Regions from separate parts of the Pseudoalteromonas sp. SWXJ133 genome, predicted to be linked through region 3. Evidence: predicted binding sites of a transcription regulator. Region 3 holds the regulator's gene; each other region holds the start of a gene.
The links. Region 3 encodes MetJ, which represses methionine synthesis genes. Its sites were predicted from a motif close to TAGACGTCTAGACGTCTA; they were not measured.

Region 1 (11,159 bases), on a different contig from region 3:
TAAACCCAACGTTATAAACGTAGTCTGATTGGTCGTTAAATTTGCGAGTTCCAAAAAAATCGGTTACTTCACTATCAAGCCATGAGTAGTTTAAAAATACACCCGTATTAGGCATGCTAAATGTGCCAAGTGGAGTAGATAAATCAAGCTCAACGCCTTTAACATTACCATCGCCTGTGTTGCGTGGTTGCAGTACAAATGTACCTTCGCCCTCAGAGCCTTCTTGTCCTGTATTTGCTATTTCTATTAGGTCATTTACTTTGCGATAAAATAAATTAATACCTACAACGCCACTTTTTCCTAAGCGATACTCGTAGCCTAAGTCCATACCCCAAGCTGATTCTGGTTTTAATTCAGGGTTCCCTAGTTGGTCGTTATCGCCAAGCTCTTTTTCGATAAGTGCCGGCGTTAAAAAATCAAACTCAGGGCGGCGTAAACTACGCGCAATCGATGCACTTATACGCCCATTTTCGCTAACGTTATAACGAAAGTGTGCCGAGGGGAGGATAAAGTCGTAACTATTATTTTCGGTCACGCCAATTGTTTTATCATTAATTTCAGAATCGGTAGACTCCCAGCGAACGCCCAGCTCCCAAGCAAATAAATCATCTTTGTGCTTAACAAGGGCAAATAAGTCAAAGCGATCTTCTTCTAAAGTATTTACACCACCAGTAACCGCTTCGTACTCGCTATTAAATGCAGCAAGCGTTAAAGGTGTTGCTGCGTATTGATCCCAACTGGTAAGTGCAAGTTCTAATTCGTTTTGCGATTCTAAAATTTCACTGTCGCGTTTTTTATTTTGTAAAAATGCACCAAACTGAATTTCTTTGCTGTCACCCCAAGGTTGGCTGTGTTGCCACTGTAGAGTCCATTCTTTATCATCTATTTCACTTTTAGTTTGCTCTTCTTCAAATATCATGGGCAGCTCTGAGGTATCTAATTCGACTTCTTCCTCATAAACAGACTCTTCAAACCTAGCAAAGCCAAATTTAAACTTACTTGTGCCACTTAGTAGTGGAAATTCATAAGCGGTATTGATGTTGTAATTAGTTTGGTCAATATATTTAACATTGGCATTATCTGTTTCTAAGTTACCGCCATTTACAATATCGTTATTGGTTGCAGTTGGGTCGTTGTATTCAAATGAACGTTCATCCTCAGTACGCTCTGTATCAACCCACATAGCGCTAATATTAAACTGACTATCGTCGTCAAAAACAATTTCGTAGCTGGAGTTAAGTGACGTGTCGTCGCCATCGCGAGTGTCAGATTGGTCTTCGCGGTTATCAAATTCTTCTGTTTGAAAATTTATATTGTTTTCAGGGCTATCGCCGTAGCGCAAACTAGTTTTTTGTTTTGGGTTATATCTGCCTTGTAAATTTGCACCAAGTAATAAGCGCCCACCAGCAAATTCAGTACCGTACACTGCAGCTAAGCTTTCTTTAAATTCACCATCATCATAAAACAAGCCACCAGCACGCAAGTAACCGCCATCTAAACTGTAACCATCGCGCAATACAATATTTAATGTGCCCGCAATAGCATCGGCTGAGCGGTTAGCACTTGATGAGCGAATGATTTCAACGCGTTCAATTAACTCAGCCGGAATTCGGTCAACAAAAAATGAACGATCGGCACCAGCGCCAGGTACTTCTTCACCGTTTATAAGCACCTTTGTATAAGCAGGGCTTAACCCCCGCATACGTGCACCATCCGATTCAAGTACATCCGATAAAAATGTAACACTGGGTACTCGTTTTAATGCATCGCCTGCGGTTAAAGGTTCAAAACGTTGAAAGTATTCTTGTGAATATTCTAAGGTTGGTGCGAGTTCGTCTGAACGGTTTCTGTAACCAATTTCACCATATACAACAATTTTGTCAGAAACTTCGATATCTTTTTTTGTAGTTTCTTTTGCATCATCTTCTGCATAAGCCGTTAAATTGCATAAGGTTAATGCGGCTACCAGTACTTTTATTTTAAAATGTTTCATTGTATTTGCTCTTGGTTATTACTGGGTTGTTTCTTGGTATGGCGAGCAAGCTAAAGATATTTGGTTACGTAAATGTGACAGTGTTTAGTTTAAATACATGTATTTAGAGGTATTTGAGTAATATGTAGAGCGTACTGAGCTTTTATCACTCCTTGTAAAGTCAGGTGTTATGTACCGTGCAGGGCTGTTTTTAAAGTAGGTATCATCTCGTTGTCATATAGCTGAGCTAATATGACCCTGCTAACACAAGCTTGTATGAACTAACTTTAAAACTCATTTATAAACGAGATACCGCACATGCGATTTAACCCCTTTATCAGCCACCGATTATTAATAAACGCTATTATTGCGATGTTTTTTAGCGCTGTGTTTTTAAGTAGTTACTTAGGTGTATTAAAAACTTACGCCAGTATTCAGTGGCTCGATATTATGGGGGAGGGCGGTATTGTATTAATGACCCTTGTATGGATTGCCGCGTTATTAATTTCAAGACCACCGAGTAAAGTAACCACTTACTTAGTGATAGGTGTTGGGCTATTTATGTTCTCGGCAACCCTAGATTTACTTGATGAATGGCTAATGCATCCCGCCCATCAATGGCTCAGTTGGATTGAATCTCTGCCAGCACCTTTAGGTATGTTGTTAACGAGTGTGGGTTTGTATTATTGGCATCAAGAGCAGTACGTATTAAATCGTCAGCTACGCCGCCGTGAAGCACATTTACGTGAGCACGATAAGGTGTGCTCAGTTACAGGTCTTTATAAGGCGCAGTACCTAGATTCAGCAATCAAAGAGCAACTTACGAGCAAACAACCACTCTGGCTTGGGGCTATTGATATTCGTGATTTTTCGCATTTTAATAGTGAGTTTGGTTTTAGTGAGGGCGACCGGTTACTGCGTGAAATTAGCGAGCTATTGTTAATGAATTGCCGACTAAGTGATGTAGTGTGCCGCTACGCAGGAGATTGCTTTATGATACTAATGCCAGCCACTACAGAGCAGCAAGCTAAAGAGTTGATGGCACAAATTAAAGGAGCTCTAAAGCATTGTGCATTTAAAGTTGAAGCATCTAAAAAAGCAAAGTTTCAATATGTCACTACCGCCTTAATACAAGGTAATAAGCATAGCAGTACAGGTAAACTAACAAGCCAACTGCATAGTCAATTACAACAAAAAAAGCATCAACAAAAAGTAGCGCACCGTGCACATGTTTGTTAGCCAAGACGATAAATATTTAAGCGCTCAAGGGCTTATTACGTCAGCTGTAGAGCTTGCTCAAAGCCGAAACATAAATTTACATAAGCTGCTACGCGGTACCGGTATTTTTGAACAAGACTTACTTAATTTTCAGCATACATTTAGTGTGTCTCAGCAGGTGCGTTTATTAGCTCAATTTAAGTTGTTGATGAAAAGTACTGACAGTGGTTTTTTACTCGGTAGCCAACTTATTAACGACACGCGAGCCGAAGCTCAGGCATTAATATATAGCGATAATTTAGCTCAAGTATTAAAGCAATTATCACTTTTAAGAATGCAATTAGCGCCTTTGCTGTTTAGCCAAACGTATATTAAAAACGATAATGTTTATATTTATATTCAGCCAGCACATGGGCTTGATGAAAGCCTTTACCACTATGTGCTAGAGATATACAGCACTGCATTTTATAGTTTACTTAAACGAGTGAGCGAAAGTTACCCGCATTGTCAGTTCGACTTTGCTTTTAAACGCCCTCGGCATATTCAAGAATACGAACAAAATTTAGGGCTAAAGGTAAGTTTTGATAAGCCATGTACTCGCTGGGTATTAAATAAAACCATGTTAAGGGCTAAAAACCCGCATGCGAGTCAATTACGATTTATGCAAGCGCAGTCGCAGCTACATAATAAAAGCGTAGTTAGCATGACTTTTATTGAAGCCGTCTGCAGATACTTATACTCTCACCCAAGTGCTAATTTAGAGTGTACCGCAAAGCACTTTGCTATGAGCTCAGCTACATTTAAGCGCAGACTCAAACTCAATGGGGTACGCTTTTCAGCGTTAATAGATGAGCAAAATAAGCACAAAGCTATTTACCTACTTACTCTGTGCGCTAAACATAACGAACAAGTCGCTGAGCATTTAGCTTTTTACGATATACCTAACTTTCGGCGCGCCTTTAAGCGCTGGACAGGCTTAACACCTAATCAGTTAAAAGCGCAATAAGTTACTCAGTTGCCATGTCGATGGAGTGCAACAATGTTCGTGCCTTTAAATGTAGATTTGCGTCCTCTGGGTTTGACGTATTAGTCAGCCAAATTACATTGCCTTCTTTATTTACAAACAATGTAGTAGGTGTGCCTCGTATACCTAATTGCTGTGCTATTGCATCGGCTTTTACGGCTGTTTTAAAAGTATAACCTCTATCGCTAAGCGCTTTAGCGGGAGTAGCATCGTCATCTTCTTTAAAGCTCACGGCAATAACTTTTAAGCCCATATCATCAATTTTTTGAAGTGCTGGCTGCAGCTTTTTACAGTACGGACACCACGTTGCCCAAAAGTGTAAAACGTAAGGTTGACCTAATAAATCTTGAGTATTGAGTGCAGACCCATCAGCCATTTGTAAATTTAATGTAGGTAACTTAGGGTATGTTTCTTGCGTACTTTCTTCTTGCGAATAGCTTGTAAAGCTTATAAAAATTAGTGCGATGGCAATAAATAGTTGTTTCATAATATGTTCGTTCTTATTTTACATATTAAATAAGAACGAGAATTTAACATTTTTATTTCAAACTAAAAGCGAGCGGCTTGCTCAACAACAATAGCATGGCGTTTAGCGAGGCGAAGATGGTCTTTATCGTAGCCACCACCTATTACTGTAGCAACGGGTGTATTGTGTTCAAGGCAGCGTTTTAGCACTAAATGGTCGCGCTTAACTATGCCATCCCAGCTGATATCTAATTTACCCAAGCCATCGCCTTGCCAAATATCAACGCCAGCATCGTAAAGTACCAAGCTTGGGTTTAGCTCTTTAAGTAAATAACTCAAGGTGTCGTCAACTACGGCAAGGTATTCGTCGTCTTTCATATTATCAGCTAAGCCAATATCTAAATCGCTAGCGGACTTTCTAAAGGGGAAGTTTTTTTCACAATGTATAGAGCAGGTATAAGCGTATGCTTGATGCTCTAACATTGCGGCTGTGCCATCACCTTGGTGCACGTCTAAATCAAAAATAAGTACGTTAGTTACTTCACCCGATTCAATTAAAGTTTGCGTGGTAAAGGCTAAATCGTTAACCATGCAGTAGCCTGAGCCAAAATCGGTATGCGCATGGTGTGTACCACCGGCTAAGTGGCACGCTATACCATGTTTAAGTGCTAAACGAGCTGTTTGTAACGTACCTTGAGGAGCTGTAAAGGTACGTGCCATAAGCTCTTTTGACCAAGGTAGGCCAATGCGACGCATTGCTTTTTCATCTAAGCGGTTATTCCACAAATCGTGTATGTAATTTTCGCAGTGTATTAGCTCAAGTGGCTCTGGCGTGCCTAATATTGGCTCAACCAGGTTATCGCCAATCAAGCCCAGCTCTGCTACATGCTGATATAAATGTGCAAACTTACTCATTGCAAAACGATGCTTTGGATCGAAATTAAACGAGTAGTTAGGGTGATACACCAAAGGTAAACGTGGATTTAAAGTCATGTTTGCACAAGTTAAAAAGTTTGCACTATGGTAATCAACTAATCCAAATGAGTCTATTCTTGTGTGTCGTGAATCAACATAGCGAGTTCGCGATGTAATAGTTCGTCATCAGCTAAGTTTAGCTCTATTAAACGCTTTAAATAAGTAATGCTGTCTATATCAATATGGTGGCATTTTAAACCAATATGATCGGCTTCTATATGGCACACTACAACCTCCATTTTTATTTCTATTTCGCTTTGAGGAAGTATAAAACGCAGTATTGCATTAGAATTAGTGTTACTTATAAAAGCATCACATTTAGTGATTAATGCGCCATGCAAAGATACATCAAGTAATTTACATGGGTATTGGTGATCATTAAAAATCACTTGTGCATCGGTTGAAAATAAAACACGAGAAAACTGACGACGATTTTGCATAACCTAATTTAGCCTTACTATTTTTATAATAAATTAAGCATAGCGGGTAATTCTCTACATGCTAGCAGGATATGCTCCTGTAATGCTGGTGGCATAAAAAAGCCCCGCATAAATGCAGGGCTTAGTTTTACTGTAATAAATTAGCTACAGTAAATATTAACCAATTTTTTTGTACTTAATACGTTTAGGTTCAGTTGCTGCTGCACCTAGTGTCTTTTTAAGCCACTCTTCGTATTCAGTATAGTTACCATCAAAGAAGTTAATTTGACCTTCGTCGCGGTAATCTAAAATGTGCGTAGCAATACGGTCAAGGAACCAACGGTCATGCGAGATACACATTACACAACCAGGGAACTCTAAAATAGCGTTCTCTAGTGCACGTAGTGTTTCAACGTCCAAGTCATTGGTTGGCTCATCGAGTAGTAACACATTGCCGCCAGCTTTTAATAACTTAGCAAGGTGTAAACGGTTACGCTCACCACCTGATAGGTCTTTAACAAACTTTTGCTGATCGTTACCTTTAAAGTTAAAGCGACTTACATACGCACGGCTTTGGAACTCAAAGTTACCAATTTTTAGTATGTCTTGACCGTCTGATATTTCTTGGAAAACAGTTTTGCTTTCGTCCATACCATCGCGGAACTGATCAACAGTAGCAAGGTGTACGCTTTCGCCAACGGTAATGCTACCGCTGTCTTGCTTTTGCTCACCACTGATCATTTTAAACAGCGTTGATTTACCCGCGCCATTAGCACCAATAATGCCCACAATGGCACCTTTTGGCATGCTAAAGCTTAAATCGTCAATTAAAACGCGATCGCCAAAACTCTTACGAAGGTTAGTTACTTCAAGCACTTGGTCGCCTAAACGCGGGCCAGGTGGAATAAACATCTCGTTAGTTTCGTTACGTTTTTGGTAATCAGACTGCTGCATTTCAGTAAACTGAGCCATACGTGCTTTTGACTTAGCTTGACGACCTTTAGGATTTGAACGAACCCATTCAAGTTCTTGCGCAATTGATTTTTGACGTGCTTTTTCAGATTTTTGTTCTTGCTGTAAGCGCGCATCTTTTTGTTCAAGCCAAGAAGAGTAGTTACCTTCCCATGGAATACCTTCACCACGGTCAAGCTCCAATATCCAACCAGCTACATTATCAAGGAAGTAACGGTCATGCGTTACCGCCACAACAGTGCCTTCGTAATCGTGTAAAAAGCGCTCTAACCATGCAACCGACTCAGCATCCAAGTGGTTAGTTGGTTCATCGAGAATAAGCATGTCTGGTTTTTCAAGCAATAATCGACATATAGCAACACGACGACGCTCACCACCTGAAAGGTGCTCAATTTTAGCATCCCATTCTGGTAGGCGAAGTGCATCAGCAGCACGTTCTAAAACGTTATCAATGTTGTGACCATCGTGCGCCTGGATAACAGCTTCAAGCTCGCCTTGCTCTTTTGCAAGTGCGTCAAAGTCAGCGTCTTCCATGGCGTATTCGTTATACACTTCATCAAGACGTTTAAGTGCATGTTTTACTTCGCCAACAGCTTCTTCAACAATTTCACGAACTGTTTTGCTTTCGTCTAAAACAGGCTCTTGCGGTAAATAACCAATTTTTGTACCAGGCTGAGGATGTGCATCACCTTCAAAATCTTGGTCAACACCGGCCATAATACGTAGCAACGTAGATTTACCAGAACCGTTTAAACCAAGCACACCAATTTTAGCGCCAGGAAAAAAGTGTAACGAAATATCTTTTAAGATAGTGCGCTTAGGTGGCACAACCTTAGATACTCGACTCATCGAGAATATAAATTTATCAGGTAAAACCATGGAGGAAAGCCTTCAAATAATAATAAAAATTTCAATGTTGTATTGTAGTGGCTGACAGGTGAAACAGTCAACGAATGGCGGGTTTTAAAGCACTAAAGCATGCTTGTAAGTAAAGTATAAAATCATGAATAAATTTCATTTAGACATCTATACATCTAGAGGTTGATATTTTTTACTTTCAGTTCATAATTAAGCTTCGGTTTTTATGAGCAGGAGTAAAGTATGCCAATTACAGTAAAAGACGAGTTGCCGGCAATTGCACGTTTACGTCAAGAAAACGTATTTGTAATGCCAAAAACACGTGCAAAAACGCAAGAAATACGCCCAATGCGTTTGGCTATTTTAAACTTAATGCCTAATAAAGTAGAAACCGAAGTACAGTTTATTCGCTTGCTTGCCAACTCGCCTTTGCAAGTAAACGTAGAACTACTGCGGCTCGACACCCACCGCAGTAGCAGTAATTCAGAAGAGCACCTTGATACCTTTTATCGTTATTTTTCTGAGGTTAAAGACAACAATTACGATGCATTAATAGTAACTGGCGCGCCACTTGCGCATTTAGAATACGACGATGTAGCGTATTGGGATGAGCTAAAAGTCATTATTGATTGGGCTGAGCAACACGTTACCTCTACGTTATTTTCGTGTTGGGCAGCACATGCAGCGTTATATCACCGTTACAATTTAAAGCGCGATTTAAAAGACGACAAACTGTGTGGCGTATTTACCCACCAATGTTACTTTGATCACGGCGCACTGACTCGCGGATTCGACGACACCTTTTTGGTACCGCACTCACGCTACGGCCACATTGATATAAATAAAATAAACGCTTGTGATGAGCTAGTTGTACTGGCTGGTTCTGAGCGAGTAGGGGCTTACTTACTTAAAAATAAATCGGGTAGCCAAGTGTTTATAACCGGCCACCCAGAGTACGACGCCGACTCGCTAAAAGCAGAATACGAGCGCGATTGTAAAAAAAGCCCTAATGCACCAAAACCCGAAAATTACTTTCCGGATGACGATGCAACCAAACAACCTTCAAAAACGTGGCAAAGCCATGCTTTTTTACTTTTTTCGAACTGGTTAAATTACTACGTGTACCAAACCACACCGTATGATATTAATTTAGTTAGCCAAGACGTGAGGACTAACAACTATGCCGAATAACGCTCCTACAAATAATAAGCAAGCCGAAATAAGCGCCGCATTAAAAGAACGCATTTTAATTTTAGATGGCGCTATGGGCACCATGATCCAAGATCATAAGCTAGAAGAAGAAGACTATCGCGGAGAGCGTTTTAAAGACTGGCATGTATTAATTAAAGGCAATAACGATTTATTAAGCCTAACCAAGCCCGATTTAATCACTGATATTCATCGTGGTTTTTTATCAGCGGGCGCCGATATTATCGAAACCAATACGTTTAACTCGACCACTATTTCGATGGAAGATTACGACATGGCAAGCCTAAGTCGTGAAATAAATCTAGAGTCGGCTAAATTAGCACGCGCCATTTGTGATGAATTTACGGCTAAAACGCCAGAAAAACCGCGTTACGTAGCCGGTGTTTTAGGGCCGACATCTAAAACGTGTTCAATTTCGCCAGACGTAAACGATCCGGGTTACCGAAATGTCACCTTTGATAAGCTGGTTACTGCGTATATTGAATCAACACTTGCATTAATGGAAGGCGGCGCCGATTTAATACTAATCGAAACTATATTCGATACCCTTAATGCAAAAGCCGCCTCGTTTGGCGTAGAAGAAGCCTTTGAGCAAGCAGGGCGTAAATTACCAGTTATGATTTCGGGGACTATTACCGACGCCTCTGGCCGTACGCTTTCGGGGCAAACAACCGAAGCATTTTATAATTCTATTCGCCATATTAAGCCTATTTCAATTGGTCTAAACTGTGCGCTTGGTCCTGATTTACTGCGCCAGTATGTAGAAGAGTTATCGCGCGTGTGCGAAACCTTTACATCGGTACACCCTAATGCAGGCTTACCAAATGAGTTTGGTGAATACGACTTAGAAGCGGGCGATATGGCAACTGAAATTATCGATTGGGGTAAATCGGGCTTTATTAATATAGTAGGCGGATGCTGTGGCACCACGCCTGCGCATATTCGCGCTTTTGCAAAAGGTTTAGCGGGCGTTAAACCACGCCAACTACCGGAGCTTGAAGTACGCATGCGTTTATCAGGCCTTGAAGCCTGTAACTTAAATTAAGGAGCCAGCATGACCAAACAAATAGCAGTATTTACTAATGTCGGCGAACGTACCAATGTAACGGGTTCTGCCATGTTTAAACGTTTAATCATGGAAGAAGACTTTGAAGCCGCGCTAACAGTGGCACGCGAACAAGTAGAAAACGGCGCACAGGTTATTGATATAAACATGGACGAAGCCATGCTGGACTCAAAAGCCGCCATGGTTAAGTTTTTAAACTTAATAGCCTCAGAGCCTGATATTTCTCGCGTACCAATTATGGTCGACTCCTCAAAATGGGAAGTAATAGAAGCAGGCTTAAAGTGTATTCAAGGCAAGGCAATTGTTAACTCAATATCGTTAAAAGAGGGCGAAGAGCCGTTTATTCGCCAAGCTAAAATAATAAAACGCTTTGGTGCAGCCGCTGTTGTAATGGCATTTGATACCGACGGACAAGCCGACACGGCAGACCGTAAGTTCGCAATATGTGCGCGCAGTTATAAAATATTGGTAGAAGATATTGGCTTTGCGCCAGAAGATATTATATTCGACCCTAATATATTTGCCGTAGCCACCGGTATTGAAGAGCACGATAACTACGCCGTAGAATTTATTGAAGGCACACGCCGCATTAAACAAAATTTGCCGCACTGTAAAGTGTCGGGCGGTGTATCAAATGTATCGTTTTCGTTTAGGGGTAATAACCCCGTACGTGAAGCCATTCACTCGGTGTTTTTATATCACGCTATTCAAGCTGGTATGGACATGGGTATTGTAAATGCGGGGCAACTAGCCGTTTACGATGATATACCAGAAGAACTACGTAAAGCCGTTACCGACGTAATACTTAACACCGACTCAGGCGCAGGCGAGCGTTTAGTAGAGCTTGCACCAAAATACTCAGGTATGGCGCAAGCCGAGCGAGTAGAAGATTTAGAGTGGCGCACATGGCCTGTTGCAAAACGCCTTGAGCATGCGCTTGTAAAAGGCATTACTACATTCATAGATGAAGATACCGAAGAA
Region 2 (11,159 bases), on a different contig from region 3:
CGTACAGCATTTTTTGCATATTCAACAAACATTAAGAACGTAGCACCGTAAGGAATAAAGCCTTTATGAAGCGCAATACCATTCATAATTGCCGACATACCAAACTCACGTACACCGTAGTAAATGTAGTTACCGCTTGCATCATCGCGTGTTAAACCTTTAGAGCCATCCCAAATTGTTAAGTTTGAGCCTGCTAAATCGGCTGAACCACCCATAAACTCTGGTAATAACGGACCAAATGCGTTTAATGCATTTTGCGATGCTTTACGAGACGCTGGGTTTGCAGGGTTTGCTTGTAATTGCTCAATGTACGCTTGAGATTTTTCAGCCCAATCGCCAGGCAGTTCGTTATTAATACGACGCTTATATTCAGCTGCAAGCTCTGGGTATGCTTTTGCGTATGCTGCAAATTTTTCGTCCCAGCTTGATTCAAGCTGTTGACCTTTTTCTTTGCCATCCCACTGTGCGTAAATATCATCAGGAATTTCGAACGCATCGCCAGTCCAACCTAAGAATTCGCGAGACGCTTTAATTTCGTCATCACCTAGTGGTGCACCGTGACAATCGTGGCTACCAGATTTATTAGGTGAGCCGTAACCAATAATTGTTTTACAACAAATTAGTGAAGGTTTATCGGTAACGCTTTTTGCTTCTGCAATTGCAGCACTTACAGCATCGCTGTCGTGGCCATCAACACCACTAATTACATGCCAACCGTATGCTTTAAAGCGAGCTGGTGTATCATCTGTAAACCAACCTTCTACTTCGCCATCGATTGAAATGCCGTTGTCATCCCAAAATGCAACAAGTTTACCCAGACCTAATGTGCCTGCAAGTGAACCTGCTTCATGAGAAATACCTTCCATAAGGCAGCCATCGCCCATAAATGCATAGGTAAAGTGATCAACAATATCGTGACCTTCACGGTTAAACTGTGCAGCTAGCGCTTTTTCAGCAATTGCCATACCTACGGCATTTGTGATCCCTTGACCTAATGGACCCGTAGTAGTTTCGATTCCTGGTGCATAGCCGTATTCTGGGTGACCTGGAGTTTTAGAGTGCATTTGACGGAAGTTTTTAATTTCGTCCAGTGGTAAGTCGTAACCACTTAGGTGCAATAGAGAATAGATAAGCATTGAACCGTGGCCGTTTGAAAGAATAAATCTGTCACGGTCAGCCCACTCTGGATTCGTTGGGTTATGTTTTAGATAATCGCGCCATAATACTTCTGCGATATCAGCCATGCCCATAGGGGCTCCAGGGTGACCAGATTTGGCCTTTTGTACTGCGTCCATTGACAAGACGCGAATAGCATTTGCAAGTTCTTTGCGAGATGGCATGAATTCTCCTACCTTTATGTGTATTTGCGCGGGTATTTATGTGTTTGTTTATGCACCCAAGTAACTTGGGTTCGTTTATACCGACCATTCTTACTTATTGTGGGGGCTGTGTGCAATTAAAAACCCTATAAAAGTGAGGCATTATGAATATTTTTTAAGACCAAAAAGTTATTAGTAATTTTATTTAGACGTCTAGGCGTAAAAACACTATGCAAGGTGTTTTGTTTTCGATAAAATACGTCCCTTAATTTTTTAGCGCTAATACCGACGTTTGTGAAGCGCAATATTTGTGAGCAGAATTACAATGGCAAAACATTTATTTACTTCTGAATCAGTTTCTGAAGGTCATCCGGATAAAATCGCCGATCAAATCTCTGATGCGGTACTTGATGCTATCCTAGAGCAAGACTCTCATGCCCGTGTTGCATGCGAAACTTACGTAAAAACCGGTATGGTTATGGTTGGTGGTGAAATCACTACTAGCGCATGGGTTGATATCGAAGAAATTACACGTAAAACAATTCGTGACATTGGCTACACAAATTCAGACATGGGCTTTGATGCCGATTCATGTGCAATTTTAAACACTATTGGTAAACAGTCTCCTGACATTAACCAAGGTGTTGACCGTACTAGCCCAGAAGAGCAAGGCGCTGGCGACCAAGGCTTAATGTTTGGTTACGCATGTAACGAAACAGAAGTACTAATGCCTGCCCCAATTACTTACTCACACCGTTTAGTACAGCGCCAAGCGCAAGTACGCAAAAGCGGCGAGCTTAACTGGTTACGTCCAGATGCAAAATCTCAAGTTACTTTTGCATACGAAAACGGTAAGCCAGTAGGTATTGATGCTGTTGTACTTTCTACTCAGCACAGCGAAGACATTTCGCAAAAAGATTTAGTAGAAGCTGTGATGGAAACAATCATCAAGCCGGTACTTCCTGCAGAACTTATTACAAGTGCAACTAAGTTTTTCATTAACCCAACAGGTCGCTTTGTTATTGGCGGACCAATGGGTGACTGTGGTTTAACTGGTCGTAAAATCATTGTAGATACATACGGTGGTATGGCTCGTCACGGTGGTGGTGCTTTCTCTGGTAAAGATCCATCAAAAGTTGACCGTTCAGCAGCATACGCTGCACGTTACGTTGCTAAAAACATTGTTGCTGCTGGTCTTGCTGACAAGTGTGAGCTACAAGTTTCTTACGCAATTGGTGTTGCAGAGCCTACTTCTATCAGCGTTGAAACGTTTGGTACAAGCAAGCTAGAAGAAAGCCGTTTAATCGAGCTTATTCGTGAACATTTTGACCTGCGCCCTTACGGCTTAATTCAAATGCTTGATTTAGAACGCCCTATCTACCTTCCTACAGCGGCTTACGGCCACTTTGGTCGTGACGAATTCCCTTGGGAACGTACAGATAAAGCAGACGCACTTCGCGCAGCCGCCGGTCTTTAAGCCAAAATTGTTGTAGTAAATTAAAAACGGCCCTTTTAAGGGCCGTTTTTGCATCTAAAACTTATGAGTTATATTGTTTGTAGAGCGTCTACAAAATAACTATTAAATCAACCTCGAATTCTTTTGTACTTTAGGTATATACTCATTTCATTATAAAAGCTTTAGGGATAGTTGAATGGCCGATAACTTTCGCGTTATATTTGCAGGACTTGCCGATAACGTTGACATAAAAACAGCATGTACAAATTTAGCTGTAAAATTAAAAACGTCAGATGAAAAAGTAGCTCTTTTTTTTAAAGGTAAGCCACTGTTTGCACCAAGCGATAAAGACAAAGCGTTAAAACAGGCTAAGTTACTAGCAAGCTTAGGTATTAAAAGTAAGCTTCAAGCTGTTTCAAACATCATTCAAAATGGCTCAAACCCTGCTGCAAATAACAATCAACGTGATGAACGTATTTTTGATGCACTCGATTACATCACTAGCAGCTTAATTCGCCTTGAAGAAAAGTTAGACGAGTTAGAGCAACGCCTTCCTGAAGCTCAATTAAAAGCACCAGACGAAAGTATTGACGAATGGCAAGGTGACGATCTAATGCTAGATGATGATTTAGCGCCTCCTAAAAAACGCAGTAACTTACTTTTATATTCATTGATTGCAACTGCCACAATTTTGCTAGTCGTACTGGCTGTTTTTTTAATTTTTCCCGATTTATTCTCTTTTTAAGAATGGTTAATTAATTTAATGAGCAATAAACGCGCAAAAATAAGAGCAAAAATTCGTAACACCCGTAAAAACTTGTCAAATAATCAGCAAATAATTGCTGCGCAATCGCTAAAAATGAATTTTATTCAACATTTAAAAAGCGAAAAAACAACGAATTCAAAGCATATTGCCATTTACTTAAGTAACGATGGGGAGCTAGACACTTCATTGTTAATTAAAGAATTATGGAGTTTAAACCATACCGTTTACCTACCTATAATACACCCATTCAATGGCGCTAATTTACTATTTCAGCGCTATGAGAAAAACTCACCCATGAGAGCAAATCGCTATGGTATCTTGGAGCCTAAGCTGAACTGCTCTCAAATATGCCCATTACCAGTGCTTGATTACCTCCTTATGCCATTAGTTGCATTTGATAAACAAGGTAATCGCCTAGGAATGGGAGGTGGGTTTTACGACCGGACATTGGCGCGTTTACATGAACAAAATTGGCAAAAACCACAACTAATTGGCCTTGCACATGAATGCCAAAAAGTTGAGGCCCTACCAATCGAGTCGTGGGATGTACCACTTAAAACCATTATCACCCCAGATAAAACATACTGTTGGTAACAATTAAATTTGATTACTAACCGCATATTTCTGACATACATGAGCACAAAGCAATGACACAAGATGAATTAAAAAAAGCAGCTGCTTGGGCAGCACTCGAGTTTGTAAAAGAAAACACTATTGTAGGTGTGGGTACAGGCTCTACTGTTAATCACTTTATTGATGTCCTTGGCTCAGTAAAGGACACTATTGTAGGCGCTGTATCAAGCTCAGAAGCCTCAACCGCACGCCTACAAGCGTTAGGTATTGAAGTATTTGAGCTTAATAACGTTGCTGCTTTAGATGTATACGTTGACGGCGCTGACGAAATAAACGATCAAAACGAAATGATTAAAGGTGGCGGTGCAGCCCTTACTCGCGAAAAAATAGTAGCCGCTGTAGCTAAACAATTTGTGTGCATTGTAGATGACACCAAATTAGTAAAAACATTAGGCGACTTCCCGCTTCCGGTAGAAGTTATTCCAATGGCTCGCAGCTATGTTGCACGAGAATTATTAAAGCTTGGTGGTGACCCTGTTTATCGCCAAGGCGTAGTTACCGATAACGGTAACGTTATATTAGATGTATTTAACTTAAAAATTACCAATGCTAAACAACTTGAAGCACAAATAAATTCAATTGTTGGCGTAGTTACCAACGGCCTATTTGCGATGCGTGGTGCTGATAAAGTGATTATCGGTACTAAAAATGGGCCACAAATTAAATAGGATGAGGTTATGAGTAAGGTATCGTTAGCAAAAGACAAAATTAAAATTCTCTTGCTTGAAGGTGTTCACCAAAGCGCTGTTGAAACGCTAAAACGTAACGGTTACAGCAATATCGACTACGTTAAAACATCCTTACCTGAGGACGAATTAAAAGAGCGCATTAAAGATGTTCACTTTGTAGGACTTCGTTCTCGTACTCATATTAACCAAGCCGTATTAGACTCAGCTGACAAGCTAGTTGCTGTTGGGTGTTTTTGTATTGGTACAAACCAAGTTGATTTAGATGCAGCACGCGAACGCGGTATTGCTGTATTTAACGCACCATTTTCTAATACTCGTTCAGTTGCTGAACTTGTACTTGGTGAAATCCTACTTTTATTACGCGGTATTCCAGAGCGTAATGCAGCGGCTCATCGTGGTGGCTGGTTAAAAACAGCAAATGGTTCGTTTGAAGCACGTGGTAAAACGTTAGGTATTATTGGTTACGGTCACATTGGTACTCAGCTAGGCATTATGGCTGAAAACATTGGTATGAACGTAGAATATTACGATATCGAAGATAAGCTATCTCTTGGTAATGCAAAACAAGTGCATAACCTAACTCAGTTATTACAACGCTCTGATATTATTAGCTTACACGTACCAGAAACACCGCAAACTAAAAACCTAATTGGCACAGCAGAACTTGCTGTTATGAAGCAGGGATCTATTTTGATCAACGCTTCACGCGGTACCGTAGTTGATATTGATGCACTTGCAGAAGCACTAACAGAGAAAAAACTAAGTGGTGCAGCAATCGATGTGTTCCCTACTGAGCCAAAATCTAACGATGAAGAATTTGTATCGCCACTGCGCCAATTCGACAATGTTATTTTAACGCCGCACATTGGTGGTTCTACACAAGAAGCACAAGAAAACATTGGTATTGAAGTAGCGGGTAAACTGGCTAAATACTCAGATAATGGCTCAACTATTACTGCCGTTAACTTCCCTGAAGTATCGCTGCCTGAGCTTGCTAATCGTAGCCGTTTATTACACGTGCACCACAACCGCCCTGGTGTACTAACGCAAATTAACCAAGCGTTTGCACAGCACGGTATTAACATTGCTGCTCAATACCTACAAACAGACGCATCTATTGGTTATGTAGTTATTGATGTAGATACAGATCAATCTGAAGTAGCACTTAAAGAACTAAGCGCTGTTGAGGGTACAATTAGAGCACGTATTTTGCATTAATAAGTACTTTTGATATTAAGAAGGGTCCTTATGGACCCTTTTTTGTATTTAGATTACATATACTTTCTTAAGTATTTTTTGAATACCGGATCTGTTGCAGCCAACTCTTTTTGCTCAGCTAATATCTCTTTTAAAATAGCACCTGAGGTAAGCGGGTTTGCAAGTACCACTCTAAATACAACTGTAGGTTGATTGTCGTATTTAGAAGGCGTTAAACGAGTACGTGATACAAATGAGCGACCTGACTCTCGCTGACGTTTTTGCATACTGGCAGTAAAACGATTCAGAGAGGCAAAAATATCTAACCGAGTTGCAGCATCTGCATCGGCTATTGCTTGTTTAATTTGCTTAGGTACATAACGATACGTTAATAAGCACAATTCAGGTTCTGAAATAAGCTCAAAATCTTCATCAGCTTTAATTAAATCAGCAAAGTAATGTGCTTTTTTGATACTTCGATCAATCAGCATTTCGTAACCTTTACGACCAATAACACGTAAGCAAGCATGTACTAACATTGCCATACCAGGTCGGCTGCCTTCAAGCGTGTGGCTACCTAAGTCTTTTGAACCTTTACGTAATATGTACTCAGCGTGATGCTCTATTGCATCAGTTGCAGCGGGATCTTTAAATAAAACTAAGCCCGCTCCCATTGGTACATACATTTGTTTATGTGCATCGATGGTAATTGAATCTGCTCGCTCAATCCCTTTAAGTAAAGGGCGATGCGTGTTCGATAAAAGGGTCGCTCCTCCCCATGCAGCATCTACATGAAAATGGCAGTTAATGTCTTGTGCTAAGTCGGCCATTTCATCAAGTGGGTCAATATTACCGGTTTCGGTTGTACCCGCTACCCCAATAATCGCCATTACTTTAATGCCTTGCGATTCAAGCTCACGTGCTTTTTCGCGCATAGCTCCTACATCAACTTTATTATTTTCGCAGGTTTTAATACCAATTAAGTTATCGCGGCCAATACCGAGTAAATCAACCGATTTACCTAATGAGTAATGTCCGCGCTCTGATATTAATACTGCTAAACCTTTATAGCCGTAATGCAGCATACCGGCAATTAGGCCTTGTGCGCCGATACCTCTAAAATCGCCATCGGGTTTTAATAAGCGGTTTCGAGCAATCCAAAGCGCAGTAATATTAGCGACCGTTCCACCAGAGCAAAATGCACCTAATGAGGTTTTAGCACTGTGCATCCATTTAGAATAAAATGAATCTTCTTGCCCATAAGCTAAATGATGCATCATTCCAAGCACTTGACGCTCAAGAGGCGTAAACGCTTTAGACGTTTCTATTTTTACTAGATTTTGATTTAGCCCTACCATCAATTTTGACAGCGGTAATAAGAAATGCGGTAAGGCAGAGGTCATGTGACCAATAAAGCTAGGCGCAGCTGTATGCACAGAATGTGCAACAAGTTGCTCCATTATGTCTTGGGCATAAGCAGATACAAACGTTGGATCCTCTGGGATCACTGCCGACTGAAAATCTTTTTCGATTTCATGTAATGGTTTTTCAATTGCCGCTATATTTTCGTTTAGAAAACCTGCTAAATTACTCGAAATTTCAAGCTCGATTTTGCTTAAAGTTGAGTCTGGCGCTTCAGGTACAGTAAATATACGCTTAAGGCTTTCTTTAGAGGCGACGGCACAACGCTTTTGATCCATCTCAATACCTAGTGTGTGTAGCTAAAACACGCGCTTACCCATCAAAAACGCCTACTTATTAAGACATTTAGAGCAATCGTGTTTCTTTAAAAATTGCGCTAACTTTACTGCAATATAACTAAAATGTCTCGTTTAAACCTATAAAAGCAATCAAAGCGATGACAAAAAAATGATAATTTAATTAAAACTCTTCCAAACCTAATTATTTATTGGGCATTTACTTATTTTGGGTATAATAAATTTGATAACAAAAAAGGGACACATATGTCAGAAGGAAGAGTCAAAGCTAGTTGGATAGTGGCAGGCTTTAGCTTGTTTTTAATAAGCTTGCTTACCTACGTTTACTACACTTACCAAACCACACGTGCTGAAATAATGCAGTCGGTTGATAATCGCTTACTTAATGCAGCCACCAGCGTTAAACATATTTTAGGTGAAAATTACTTAAGTGCGGTTAATCAAGGCGACAACATAAGTTTTTCTTACTATCAAAATAAAAGTAAACAACTATCTGAGTTTGCTCAAGCACTTGATATTGCTTATGTGTATTCAATGATTTTAAAAGACGGCAAGGTTCTTTTTAGTGCATCAAGTTACACGCAAGACGATCAAAATAACGGCAAAGTAACTCAATTTTTAGATCTCTATCCTGAAGCCACCGATACCAACCTAAGTGCTTTTTATTCAACAGAGCCTGTATTTGAAATATCGAGCGATCAGTGGGGTCACTTTAAAACTATTTTTATTCCTTACGTTGACCCTATTAACGGCAATACCTATTTAACGGGTGCCGATATAACTATTTACAATTTAAACGAGAAACTTAAAGAAAGCGTATCAAAAGCTGCTGCAATGGCTAGCTTCTTCTTTTTTATCGCAATACTTGTTGCCGCCATATATATTTATTTACTAAAGCGCTCTTTAGCAACTGACTCAAGTACTGGTTTTTCAAATCATATTGCACTTGAGTACTTTATTAAAAAAAGTAATGCCCATCACATGCAATTAGCCGTTATTTGGGTTAATGAAATAGAAGATATAAACAGTTTTTACGGCACGGAAGTGGGTGATAAAGTAATGAAAAACTTACTTATTCACTTTAAACTCAGAAGCTCTGCGCATTGCCATATATACAGACTAGCAACAAATAAAATAGTATTACTCGCGCCTAAAGAAATGAGCAATGACGAATTTACCGATCTCGTAAAAACATATAACTTTAATACCCCAGTGTTAACTGACCCTTTTATTTACATAACCCTATGTGCAGGTATTGCCAGTGGCAATAAATCGCTACTACTTGAAAACGCTCATATAGCGGCACTGCAAGCTAAACAAGGTAGGCATAGCGTAGTTAACTACTCAAAAGCGCTACACGATGTAAAAACGCAATATCAATACAATGTTGAAATGGCTAAAGAGGTGCGTGAAGCGTTTGATAACAACCGTATAGTGCCTTACTTTCAACCCATTATTGATATAAATACCAATAATGTCGTTCAATATGAATGCTTAGCTCGAATGGTAACGGCGCGAGGGGAAGTATTAAAACCTGATGCATTTTTAAATGTTGTTACCCGCTCAAGAATGGACGGCATACTTACCCGTACTCTATTTTCACAATGTGTTAGCCGCTTTAGAAAAACCGATATTTGCTGGAGCTTAAATATAACAGCACAAGATATGCTCGACCCTAATTTAAGCGAGTTTATTGCGTACGAACTTAAGCGTTACCCGCACCCTGGGAATATCACGTTAGAGCTTTTAGAAACCCAGGCAATTGCTAACTTTTCTGAGGTAAAAGCATTTATTGGTATGGTTAAAACGAAAGGCGTTAAGGTTATTATTGATAACTTTGGTAGTGGATACTCAAATATATCAAACGTACTTAAGCTTGAAGTGGACGGTATTAAGCTAGATGGCGCACTAATAAAGCAAATAGTGAATGACAAAGATATTTACGTGTTTATTGAGCACATAGCCAGTTTTGCTAATCAGCTGGGCTTGCAATTAATGGCGGAGTCGGTAGAAAATGTAACCATCGTAACCGCACTTAAAAAAGCAAATGTGACACTAATGCAAGGCAACTACTTTGCCCACCCAGTGCCACATGTTAGTACGGTTATAGAAGAAGAATTAGCACTTTAACTTACTTTAGCGAGGTAAGTTAATAACGAGTCGGTGGCTTTGCTGGCCACTGGCCCAGTATTTACGCTCAAAAGGCGTAATGGCATCGTCTGACTCATAAAGCGTTACATCGCAAGGGTTGCCTGTTAATTCAAGCGCCCGAGCAAACTCCTTAACGTAAATATCCCAATTGCTGCGCACTTCTAATTTTCCACCTAACTTAACGATAAATGGAAAAATAGCCGCGCCATGCCAGCGTCTACGAATATGCTTAGACTTAGGCCACGGGTTTGGATACAACAAATAATGGTGCGTAGGTTGCCAATTAGCAGCTACCGCTAAACGCCAAAAGTCATTTAAGTCTGCTTGCACTAAGATGTACTGACCACTGTCGGTTTGCTTATATTCAACATCGTGCTTATCTAATCGGTGCGACGATTTATCAATACCAATTATAAGTGCATCAGGGTGGCGCTTAGCTAAGTTAGCTGAGCTTTCACCCACGCCACAACACGAGTCTAAAATAAGCGGGCCACTAAAGGCTTGTACTTTAGCATTAACCTCGTCAAATGCGGCTTGGGTATGCGCTGCAATTGGCTTTTTAAATTCAGCATCTAAGTGCTTATTTACTATTTCATCAAGCTTTTCGTGAATACCCGCTTGATTAGATACAATACTACGTGAATTTGCATCACTCATTAGTGTCTTAGCCCCACACCTTTTTTGATCAATGTAAGCGCTAATGTAAATAACGCTGTTATAAATACTAAAATAACCCCAAGAGCCACGCTCAAATCAACATCCGACACACCTAAAAAGCCATAACGAAATGCGTTAACCATATAAATTATAGGGTTGATTTGTGATACATTCTGCCAAAACTCAGGCAGCAACGTAATTGAATAAAATACACCGCCTAAGTAAGTTAATGGCGTTAAAATGAAGGTGGGGATAATGCTTATATCGTCAAAACTGTTTGCGTAAATTGCATTAATTAAACCACCTAAAGCAAATACAGCTGAGGTTAAAATAACCGTCGCCATAATTACAAAAATATTATGAATTTGAATATCAACAAATAATAACGACACACAGGTAACTATAAAGCCCACCATAATACCGCGCGTCATACCGCCACCCATATAACCTAGAACAATGATGTAGTTAGGTACAGGTGCAACTAAAAGCTCTTCAATGCTTTTTTGAAACTTTGTTGAGTAAAAACTAGAGGCTACGTTGGAATAGGAATTGGTAATGACCGACATCATTATA
Region 3 (11,159 bases):
ACAACTAATGACTCAGTAGATACCTGGTTTAGCGGTTTTAATAGTAATGTGATGACCTCAGTTTGGGTTGGCTTTGATAATCCGGGCAACGCTCTTGGTCGCTCTACATATAATAACAACCTAGATAGCAGTCAAATATCAGGTGCGGAATCTGGCGCTAAAACCGCGCAGCCAGCATGGGTTGAATTTATGAAAGCAGCACTTGAAGGCAAGCCTGAAGCCCCAATTGAGCCGCCTGAGGGACTTGTTTCTATTCGTATTGATTTAGCTACTGGTTTATTAAGCCATAAAAATGACTACACGAGTCGATTTGAATATTTTGAAAAAGGCACCGCACCTACAAAGTATGTGCTATCTCAGCCTAGCGATATATTTGAAGAAGACACTAAAACAGAAGAAGAGCTATTTTAGTAATATGTATGTAATACAAAAACGGCAGCTTATTTAAGCTGCCGTTTTTGTTTAAACCAAAGGTTTATTTTAAGTTTTGAACAAGCCAATATAAATCAGAGTGCACACCCGCAGCGGTCACTTCCCTACCCGCCCCAGGTCCTTGAATCACTAATGCATTATCGCTATACCATTTGCTATTAATTACAAAAATATTATCGCCAGGTGTAAGGTTTGCTAACGCATCGCCATTAGGCACATACGCTATTCCCACTTTAGCAATTACTTCACCTTGTGTGATTTCTAACAAGCCCGTATATCTAAGTACTGAATTTTTAGACTTTGCTGTCACTGCATGCTCTTCGATGAACGCGTCTAGCTGTGCTTTTTTATTTAAAAAGTCATCCCAACTTCCCAGCGCAAGCTCATCTGGCATCAATGCCGATAAGCTAATATCGTCAAGTTCAAGCTCAACACCTAGCTCTCGGGCTAAAATAAGTAGCTTACGCTGCATATCTCGCCCAGATAAATCTTCGCGAGGGTCTGGCTCTGTGAATCCCATTTTCTGAGCTTCCAGTAGCAACTCAGAAAATGGCCTTGTTCCATCATATTTACTGCATAGCCACGAAAGCGTGCCTGAGAAAACACCTTCTATACGTGTTATTTTATCGCCACTATTTTGCAAATCAGCCAAAGCAAAGTTAATAGGTAAGCCAGCGCCTACACTGGTGTTATATCGCCAATGTAAATTACGTTCTGTAATATTACTACGAAGTGCTTTATACCAAGTAGTCGGTGCTGTTCCAGCGTATTTATTAGCACTAATCAAATGACAGTTTCTATCTACAAAGTCTGGATATAACAAGCTAAATTGTTCACTTGCGGTAATATCAATTACAATTTTATGCTCGTAATCGAGCTCATTTATAGCATTCAGTAAATCTGCAGATTGATAGCTATTTGCCTCATGCTGCCATTGAGTTTTCCATTGCTGTGTATTAATACCACTTGCATTAAACAGCATTTTTTTAGAGCGAATTAGACCGACTAATTTAATACTAAAGTCATCCGATAAACGCTCAAATTGTGCCGATAACTGTTTAATGAAAACGTCGCCAACGTTACCAAGCCCCGCAACTATAATTGCGATTTCTTGGCCTTTATTAATTAGCTTATCGTGTAAGTCACTTTGTATATCACTATCTATAAATTGATCGGTAAGCAATAAAGCATAGCCAGTATCTTGATGGACAAAACGAGGTTTTATGCTGTGGAGTTTTAATAAATCTAATGCTTGTAAGCTTAATGTATTAACGTCTTGCTCAGGCGCTACAATTGCACAACCGTTTAAATTTGACTCGCTAATATTTGCCCTACCCGCAAAATAATTAATAACCAGATAAGTTTGTGCTGCAGGTACTACTAAATACACTTCACCATTATGGTTAAAGTGATGAAGGCTATGCTGAATAAGCTGACTAACACTTGCAACCTCACCTTCACTTAATCCTTCAACCATTAATAGGTCAACATTTTGCAACGTGGTTATAAAGCGCTTTTTCTTCGCTGAACCTTCTTTTACTATATCTGTTGGACTTGCTTGTACGTCAAAACTACTGCGAACAGCTAGCTTAATATCTGTGTTTTTAAGAGGCGATAGTGTTTTTGCATGTAATACAGGGTTACCCAAACGAGCTAATAAATTAGCCTGCCCACGGCAAATTTTGCCGTATTTAATCGCTTTTTGTACCTTGCGAGGATCAGTGCTATACACCCCCTGTGTATCAGTCCAAATACATACTTGCTTAGCATTGCAATAATTTGCAAGTAGTGTTGCACTGTAGTCACTCCCATTTCGGCCAAGTGTTACAGTCTCGCCTTTGATATCTGCGGCAATAAACCCAGTAACAACATTTATTTTATCAGGAAAAATTAACTGCCCACATTGCTGCGTATTTTGTGCATGCATTAATTCACCATTATTTAAGGTAAAAAGAGTGCGAGCATCTTGAGCGCATGCCTCAATATTTAGCTGCTGTAAATAAGTAGCGAGTAAACGTGCTGACCACAGTTCGCCATGTGCAAGTAATGCAGCCTCTTTTAGCTGCTCAGCTTGAGCAAGTTCTGCAATATAGCTAAGTTCGATACTTAGTGTTTTAAGTGCACTTCGTTTTAAATCGGCTTCTAATAGCTGCTCTATTAAATCACTTTGATGGTTATTTAACTGCAGTAAAATATCAGCGACAGCTTGCGTGTCTTGCTGCTGATAACTTTGCCACAACGACACAAGTGTATCTGTAGTTTTACCTGCAGCAGACACCACAACACAGTCGCCCGTCTGAGTATGCCCAATAATTATTTTAGCTACGCTTTGATAGCGCTCACTAGAGCTTAAGCTTGAACCACCAAATTTATGTACACAATTGACCATATTAATCACCAAAGCGCCGGACGGGCTGCACTTAATTTAACGTTACCACCAGGAGTGCCTGCTCCTTTGCCTACACGGCCAACATTTTTATTTTTCCCTGGTTTTACAAGTTCAAACACTCGTTCAAAATCAGCGACTAAATCGTGTATATCTTCAATACCTACCGAAATACGAATAAGCGTATCGCCCACACCCGCCTCTAAACGTGCTGTTGCCTCCATACCTGCGTGCGTCATAGTTGCAGGGTGACAAATTAAGCTCTCTACGCCACCTAATGACTCAGCTAAACTAAACGTTTTAAGGCTAGTTAAAAATGCCGCAGCGTCGTTTATATCGCCTTTAATATCAAAACTAACCATGCCACCAAAACCAAGTTGCTGTGCTTTAGCCAGCTCATGTTGAGGATGTGACTCAAGACCTGGGTAGTAAACTTGGCTTACATATTCAGAGCTTTCAAGGTACTTAGCTATTGCCAGTGCATTTTCTTGATGCTGCCTTAGGCGCACATTTAAAGTACGTAAACCACGAAGCGTTAAATAGCTATCAAAAGGCGCACCCGTAATACCAATGTTATTAGCCCACCAAGCAAGCTCATCGCCTAACTCTTGTGTTGCGGCAATAACAGCGCCGCCTACTACATCTGAGTGTCCGTTAATGTATTTAGTGGTTGAATGCACCACAATATCTACACCAAATTTAATAGGGTTTTGTAAAGCCGGCGACAAAAACGTGTTATCTGCGGCAACCAAAGCTCCGCATTGCTTAGCCACATCGGTAACCGCTTTAATATCTGTTAAACGAAGTACTGGGTTACTTGGGGTTTCTATCCAAATAAGCTTAGGTTTAATTACTAAAATTTGTTGAAGGCTTTCTTCTTTTGTTAAATCTAATATTTCGAGCTTTAGTAGCCCGCGTTTTTGTAAAGATGTAAATAAACGATAGCTGCCACCATAACAATCATGCGGAATTACTAACGTATCGTCACTATTAAGTAGCTGAGTAGCTAAATGCACGGCAGCCATGCCTGTAGCTGAAATTATGCCACGAGCGCCACCTTCAAGCTTAGCAAGCGTCTCAGCTAAAATATCACGATTAGGATTACCGCTACGACCATAATCATACTCACGCTTAGTATCAAAGTCGGCAAACGAATAAGTAGTCGATAAATAAATTGGCGGTACCACCGCACCATGATGTTTATCAGCATCAACGCCGTTACGTACAGCAATGGTCGCTTTGTTTTTTTCGCTCATATTCGTCACCTGATTAATTTGGATGTTTAGACGTCTAAAAGAGTAAGTTATCCGTTTTGATAAGTCAAAGTATTTTAAAGCTCTAGATGGCTAAAAGTAGAAGAGGCCTCTGCGAATAACACATTTTAGCTCATAAAAGTGTGCTTATCTTTACACCTACAATAGGCTTATTAAGATAGATCGGTATCTATTATTTGACTATCTTTTTTAAATCGATAGAATTTCACGCATATTTACACGCTTTTTATACCGTGTGAGAAATTAATAATCTGAGGCAACGATACATCTTATGGCTAAATGGAATGGTGAGTATATTCACCCATACGCAGAACACGGTAAAAAATCAGAGCAAGTTAAAAAGATCACCGTTTCGATCCCGCTAAATGTATTAAAGGTATTAACTGACGAACGTACACGTCGTCAAATCAATAACCTTCGCCATGCTACAAATAGTGAATTGCTATGTGAGGCATTTTTGCATGCTTTTACTGGCCAACCTTTACCAAATGATGATGACTTACGTAAAGATAACGCCGAAAAAGTGCCAGAAGAAGTTAAAAAAATAATGCAAGAAATGGGTCTAGAAGTACCCGTTTTAAACGAAGAATAAATATTACAAAGATAAAAAAACCTCAGTAATTACTGAGGTTTTTTTATGTCTAAATTTTATTGCATAGCTCTACTATATAGATTTACTGCATATAGTTTTCAGGTAGCTCAATTTGTGCAACACCTGACTCAATAGCAGCAAGTGCAACAGCTCTTGCTATACGCGGCAGTAAACGTGGATCCATTGGTTTTGGAATAATATACTGCGCACCAAATTCTAGTTTATCTACACCAGCGGCTTTTAAAACTTCTGCAGGTACTGGCTCTTTGGCAATACTTCGAATAGCATCTACTGCAGCAATTTTCATTTCATCGTTAATAGCGCTTGCACGTACATCAAGCGCACCACGGAAAATAAACGGGAAACATAAAACATTATTAACTTGGTTAGGGTAATCAGAGCGCCCTGTTGCCATGATTAAATCATTGCGTGCGCCGTGCGCAAGAGCAGGATCAATCTCAGGATCTGGGTTTGAACATGCAAACACAACTGGTTTTGCAGCCATTAGCTTTAAATCTTCAGCCGCTAATAAGTTAGGGCCAGAAACACCCACAAATACATCTGCATCTGCAATTACATCTTGCAATGTACGCTTATCGGTATTATTAGCAAAAAGCTGTTTGTATTCATTTAAGTCATCGCGGCGGGTATGAATAACACCTTTGCGGTCAAGCATATAAATGTGTTCACGCAGTGCGCCACACTTAATTAACAGCTCCATACACGCAACAGCGGCAGCGCCTGCACCTAAACATACAATAATTGCATCTTCAATTGACTTACCTTGTACTTCTAGCGCATTTAACATACCAGCAGCCGTTACAATGGCAGTACCGTGTTGATCGTCATGAAAAACAGGAATGCTACAACGCTCTATTAATGCTTTTTCAATTTCAAAACACTCTGGTGCTTTAATATCTTCAAGGTTAATGCCACCGAATGTGTCGGCAATATTGGCAACCGTATTAATAAAGTCTTCTGTTGTTTTGTGCTTAACTTCAATATCGATAGAATCAAGCCCTGCAAAACGTTTAAACAATAACGCTTTACCTTCCATTACAGGCTTAGACGCTAAAGGACCTAAATTACCAAGGCCTAGAATTGCAGTACCATTAGTAATAACCGCAACCATGTTACCTTTACCAGTATATTTATAAGCATTTGCAGGATCTGCAGCTATTTCACGTACAGGTTCGGCAACACCTGGGCTATACGCAAGTGCAAGATCATGAGCCGTTTCAGCTGGTTTTGTAAGCTCAATGCTAATTTTACCTGGTACGGGATGTGAGTGGTAATGTAGTGCTTGTTCACGAAAGTCAGACATAACGCGATTGTATCCTGCAATTTAAGTTAAAGTGAGAGATGGAGTCTTGGGGTACGATACCCTTATTATTTTTAAATTCCAAGCAATATCAGGTCTATCCTGTTATATGCTATATCCTTTAATTTTAAGAGGTTTTTCAGTAACTTTGCAGGATTATATCGACATTTAATAAATAAAAATTCACCTAAAAAGTAAGTTTTAAGGTGCTTTTATACCTATCAAAATCTTATAAAATGTATACTTAAAGTAACAGCATAAACTTAGAATAACAGCCTACTACCCTACTTTAAAAACAGATAAGCCCACGTTAGCTACTTTTATCAACCTAGTTAAAAATTGTACTATTTAAAATATAGAGAATATCTATCGATTTGTCTGTAAAGGATTATGCATACTCAGAATAAGAATAGGAAATAGTTATGCAAAAGGAGGGGATAGTTAAAATCAACGAAATAATACCAATCTGCTTATATATGGGGTCTATTTAACGTTAAGAAAATTACGCTAGAACTAGGCAAAAATTTTTGTATCTAGTTGTTCTAAATAAAAATTTTTAACGACGTTATAGTGCAATTTAATTCGTTAAATTGCTCAAAGATTTATGTAGGTTGGTTTAAGATAATAAATAACAAATTTTAGACACAAAAAAAGCACCCTAAGGTGCTTTTTTTAACTAAACAGCAATAATTACTTCTTGCTGGCAAGTGCACCGAAGCGCTTGTTGAAGCGATCAACACGTCCGCCAGTGTCTAAAACTTTTTGCTTACCAGTGTAAAACGGGTGACACGCAGAACATACGTCTAAGTGAATGTCTTTACAAAGAGTTGAGCTAGTTTCGAATTTATTTCCACATGAACATGTTGCAGAAATTACTTCGTACTTAGGGTGAATACCTTCTTTCATAGGAACCTCTAGTTAAGGCCGCATCGCTCTCCAAACCCGGAGTTTGGCACCATACGTCGTTAAAACAAATTTGTTGGTGGCGGATTTTATCCAACAACCTCCCCCCACACAAGTATTTATTTATATTTTTGCCAAAAAAGTGAACAATCTCTGTCTCAAGCGCTATTGCTAGTAGGTTTTTAGCGTTATTTTTAGTACATTACAGCATTAATTTTACGGGTTGAGTTGTTATGAGTTTTGTTGAAGTTGCTATTAAAGTTCCGCTTCCACGCACCTTTGATTATAAAATAGAAGAACAGCTCAGTGGCTTATCAACTCCTTTACTACCTGGCATACGGGTTTTGGTACCTTTTGGTAATCAAAAAAAAGTAGCGGTTGTTTTGGGTATTAAAAGCAGTACCGACATCCCTTTAAATAAAATTAAAAATATTATAGAGGTAATAGACGACGCCCCTATTTTAAGTGCCCAGCATTTAGAACTCCTTAGCTTTACTGCCCGCTATTATTGCTATCCATTAGGCGAAACTATTCATATAGCGCTACCTAGCGCACTTCGCCAAGGTGAATCGCCTGATAAAACCAGTATTAATATGGTTGCCCTGACAGAAAAAGGTGCAAAAGTACCGTCATTAAAAGCTAAAACACAGCTCAACCTATTAAAGCAGTTATCGCAATCAGGTAAGTCATCATTAACTGAGTTAAAAGCACTGGGCTTTAGTAAAAAAACAATAGATAGCCTAATAGATAAAGAACTCATAACACAAACTATTGAGCACGATAACCAATGGCAAAGTGTTGCTCCAACCGTTGGTAGTAAACCAGTGCTTAATAAAGAACAAGCGGTTGCTTGCACAGCTATAAATCAAAGTACTGGCTTTAGCTGCTTCTTATTAGAAGGCGTAACGGGCAGCGGTAAAACCGAAGTGTATTTACAGTGCCTAGAAGAAGTACTCAAACGTGGCGAGCAAGCCCTCGTACTCGTGCCCGAAATCGGCCTAACACCACAAACCGTAAACCGTTTTCGCCGCCGCTTTCCTGATACACCCATTATGCTTTGGCACTCAGCACTTACCGACAACGAACGTTTACAAACATGGCGTTTTTGCGAAAAAGGCAGTTGTGCGATAGTTATTGGCACACGTTCGAGTATTTTTCTGCCATTTTTAAAACTCGGTATGATTGTTGTTGATGAAGAACACGACTCGTCATTTAAACAGCAAGATACCCTTCGTTACCATGCTCGTGATTTAGCCGCTTACAGAGCTTTTCAGCATAAAATTCCGCTTATATTAGGCAGCGCCACACCCGCGCTTGAAACACTACACAAAGCAATTAATAACAAATACCAGCTATTAAGTTTAACCGAGCGTGCACAAACAGCGACTGACAACCAGTTTAAGTTACTCGATATGAAAGGTCAGCCCGACCAAGCAGGTATTGCACATGCAAGCCTTGCTACTATGCGTCAGCACTTAAATCGCGGTAAACAAGTTATGGTATTTTTAAATCGCCGAGGTTTCTCACCCACCCTTATTTGCCATGAGTGCGGTTGGTTGAGCGAGTGTAAACGATGCAGTACCAGCGCTACATTTCATAAAGCGATTGGGCAAATGATCTGTCATCACTGTGGCGACCAGTACCCTGTCCCTCACCAATGCCCTGACTGTGGAAGTACGCAAATATTTCCTAACGGTAAAGGCACAGAGCAAATTGAAGAGTTTTTATCGACCGAGTTCCCTGATACACCCGTTACTCGTATAGACCGCGATTCAACTCGCCGTAAAGGTAGCCTTGAAAAAGCACTTGATGAAATAAACCTAGGGGGCGCACGCATTTTAGTGGGCACACAAATGCTTGCCAAAGGCCATCACTTTGCAGATGTGAGCCTTGTTATAATTTTAGATGTAGATAGCGGCTTATACTCATGCGACTTTAGAGCAACAGAACATTTAGCGCAATTAGTCACCCAAGTAGCGGGGCGTGCTGGACGTTCAGGAGAGCCTGGTCAAGTGTTATTACAAACACACTTTCCAGAACACCCTCTTTTGCAAGACTTAGTTAATAATGGTTACCAAGACTTTGCCCGCTTTGCACTGAGTGAGCGCGATGATGCTGACTTACCGCCCATTACAAATATGGCCATTGTGCGTGCACAAGGACATAGTATTAAACTAGTAGTCGATTTTTTGACGGATTTGGTTCCTGTGAATGGGGTATCTGGTATACAATTGCTCGGTCCGATCCCTGCCCCACTTGAAAGAGTCGCAGGTATGTATCGTTTTCAATTGCATATTCAAGCGCAAGATCGTCGCATATTACATCGGTACCTTGCGCAAATGGTTGATTATTTAAGTACCAGTAAACTTGCACAAAAAGTACGCTGGAGCTTAGACGTAGACCCTATAGACATGATTTAGGTTAAGGCCAAAATAACACCATGGCACAGCACGATTATATTAATAAAAAGCCTGCAGGCAGAAACAGTAAAAAAAACGCACCCGCTAAAAAACCATTTCCTATTCTTTTAGCCGTTATAGCCATCTTACTTGTAGGCGGTTTTGCCTACACACTATGGTTTATAAAAAGTAATGCCGATCCAAAACTTGTCGAAAAACAAGCTAACCCCACTGCACCCGCAAAAGTAGAAGTTGTTATTCCACGTACACCGGAATTTATTAAAGAAATTAGAAACCACGAGATTCAAGTTGAAGTAAAAGAACTTGAGCAAAAAGGTCCTTATGTTATGCAATGCGGTTCGTTCAGAACTCATGCACAAGCTGAATCGTTAAAAGCTAAAATCGCATTTGCAGGGCTCATTTCTGAGATAAAACAGGCTGAAGGCAGCAATGGTACTTGGTATAAAGTACGTTTAGGCCCTTATAAAACCAAACGCCAAGCCGAAAGCGATAAAAACAAACTTAAACGTGTAAAAATAGTCGGCTGCGGAATTTGGGGCTGGACTTGAAAATAAACCATTCACCCATATAACCTCATCATAATCGTTTTTTACGAGTTGCCTCTGCAGCTCGATGATGAGGAATAACATGACTACAATCGTAAGTGTTCGCCGCGGCGACAAAGTTGTAATTGGCGGCGATGGCCAAGTTTCACTTGGTAACACCGTAATGAAGGGCAACGCCCGCAAAGTTCGACGTCTTTATAATGGCAAAGTAATCGCTGGTTTTGCCGGCGGTACTGCTGATGCCTTCACTCTTTTCGAACGTTTTGAAAGCAAATTAGAAATGCACCAAGGTAACCTAACTAAAGCCGCTGTAGAAATGGCTAAAGATTGGCGAAGTGACCGTGCACTTCGAAAACTCGAAGCGCTGCTAGCCGTAGCAGACGAAACAGCCTCTTTAATTATTACCGGTAATGGTGATGTAGTTCAGCCAGAAAACGATTTAATTGCAATTGGTAGTGGTGGTAACTTTGCGCAATCAGCTGCAACCGCCCTTTTAGAAAATACAGATTTAAGCGCTCGTGAAATAGTAGAGAAAAGCTTAACTATTGCAGGCAACATCTGCGTATTTACTAATAACTTCCAAACAATCGAAGAATTATAATAGGAACTATTATGTCTGATATGACCCCAAGAGAAATTGTTCACGAGCTAGATCAGCATATTATAGGTCAGGCTAAAGCTAAAAAAGCAGTCGCTATTGCGCTTCGTAATCGCTGGCGCCGCATGCAATTAAATGAAGATTTACGCAGTGAAGTAACCCCAAAAAATATATTAATGATTGGTCCAACAGGCGTAGGTAAAACAGAAATTGCCCGCCGTTTAGCAAAACTAGCTAACGCACCGTTCATTAAAGTAGAAGCGACTAAGTTCACTGAAGTTGGTTATGTTGGTAAAGAAGTAGATACAATCATACGTGACCTCGTTGATGTTTCAATTAAAATGACTCGCGAGCAACAAACTAAAAAGTTTAAACATCGCGCCGAAGAAGCAGCAGAAGAGCGTATTTTAGATGCACTTTTACCCCCTGCTAAAGATCAATATGGCGAAAGCCAACGCGACGATACTTCATCTACTCGCCAAGCATTTCGTAAAAAATTACGTGAAGGCCAATTAGATGATAAAGAAATTGAGATTGACTTAGCGCAAGCTCAATCAAACGTAGAAATTATGGCGCCTCCTGGTATGGAAGATATGACCAACCAGTTACAAAGCATGTTTCAAAATATGGGCGGCGATAAACGCACTAAACGTAAGTTAAAAATCAAAGAAGCCTTCAAACTATTAAC

Region 1: the regulator MetJ is predicted to act here: its motif matches at 8,065-8,082, upstream of I6F40_RS06420 (homoserine O-succinyltransferase).
Region 2: the regulator MetJ is predicted to act here: its motif matches at 1,526-1,543, upstream of metK (methionine adenosyltransferase).

The regions. Positions count from the first base shown of each region.
Region 1 covers NZ_JADYXJ010000006.1:104,009-115,167, forward strand. Annotated here, with positions in the region: gene I6F40_RS06385 (TonB-dependent receptor plug domain-containing protein) at 1-1,993, opposite strand, end outside; gene I6F40_RS06390 (GGDEF domain-containing protein) at 2,291-3,211, shown strand; gene I6F40_RS06395 (AraC family transcriptional regulator) at 3,195-4,196, shown strand; gene I6F40_RS06400 (TlpA family protein disulfide reductase) at 4,198-4,701, opposite strand; gene I6F40_RS06405 (histone deacetylase family protein) at 4,764-5,672, opposite strand; gene I6F40_RS06410 (PilZ domain-containing protein) at 5,726-6,094, opposite strand; gene ettA (energy-dependent translational throttle protein EttA) at 6,251-7,924, opposite strand; gene I6F40_RS06420 (homoserine O-succinyltransferase) at 8,147-9,094, shown strand; gene I6F40_RS06425 (homocysteine S-methyltransferase family protein) at 9,084-10,157, shown strand; gene metH (methionine synthase) at 10,167-11,159, shown strand, end outside.
Region 2 covers NZ_JADYXJ010000031.1:40,759-51,917, reverse strand. Annotated here, with positions in the region: gene tkt (transketolase) at 1-1,340, opposite strand, end outside; gene metK (methionine adenosyltransferase) at 1,645-2,796, shown strand; gene I6F40_RS18095 (hypothetical protein) at 2,972-3,520, shown strand; gene I6F40_RS18090 (5-formyltetrahydrofolate cyclo-ligase) at 3,539-4,135, shown strand; gene rpiA (ribose-5-phosphate isomerase RpiA) at 4,189-4,842, shown strand; gene serA (phosphoglycerate dehydrogenase) at 4,852-6,081, shown strand; gene panP (pyridoxal-dependent aspartate 1-decarboxylase PanP) at 6,135-7,760, opposite strand; gene I6F40_RS18070 (bifunctional diguanylate cyclase/phosphodiesterase) at 8,025-9,908, shown strand; gene trmB (tRNA (guanine(46)-N(7))-methyltransferase TrmB) at 9,915-10,586, opposite strand; gene I6F40_RS18060 (ABC transporter permease) at 10,586-11,159, opposite strand, start outside.
Region 3 covers NZ_JADYXJ010000019.1:14,291-25,449, forward strand. Annotated here, with positions in the region: gene I6F40_RS13710 (penicillin-binding protein 1A) at 1-411, shown strand, start outside; gene metL (bifunctional aspartate kinase/homoserine dehydrogenase II) at 476-2,821, opposite strand; gene metB (cystathionine gamma-synthase) at 2,827-4,074, opposite strand; gene metJ (met regulon transcriptional regulator MetJ) at 4,364-4,684, shown strand; gene I6F40_RS13730 (malic enzyme-like NAD(P)-binding protein) at 4,767-6,008, opposite strand; gene rpmE (50S ribosomal protein L31) at 6,696-6,911, opposite strand; gene priA (primosomal protein N') at 7,142-9,328, shown strand; gene I6F40_RS13745 (SPOR domain-containing protein) at 9,349-9,876, shown strand; gene hslV (ATP-dependent protease subunit HslV) at 9,956-10,474, shown strand; gene hslU (HslU--HslV peptidase ATPase subunit) at 10,486-11,159, shown strand, end outside.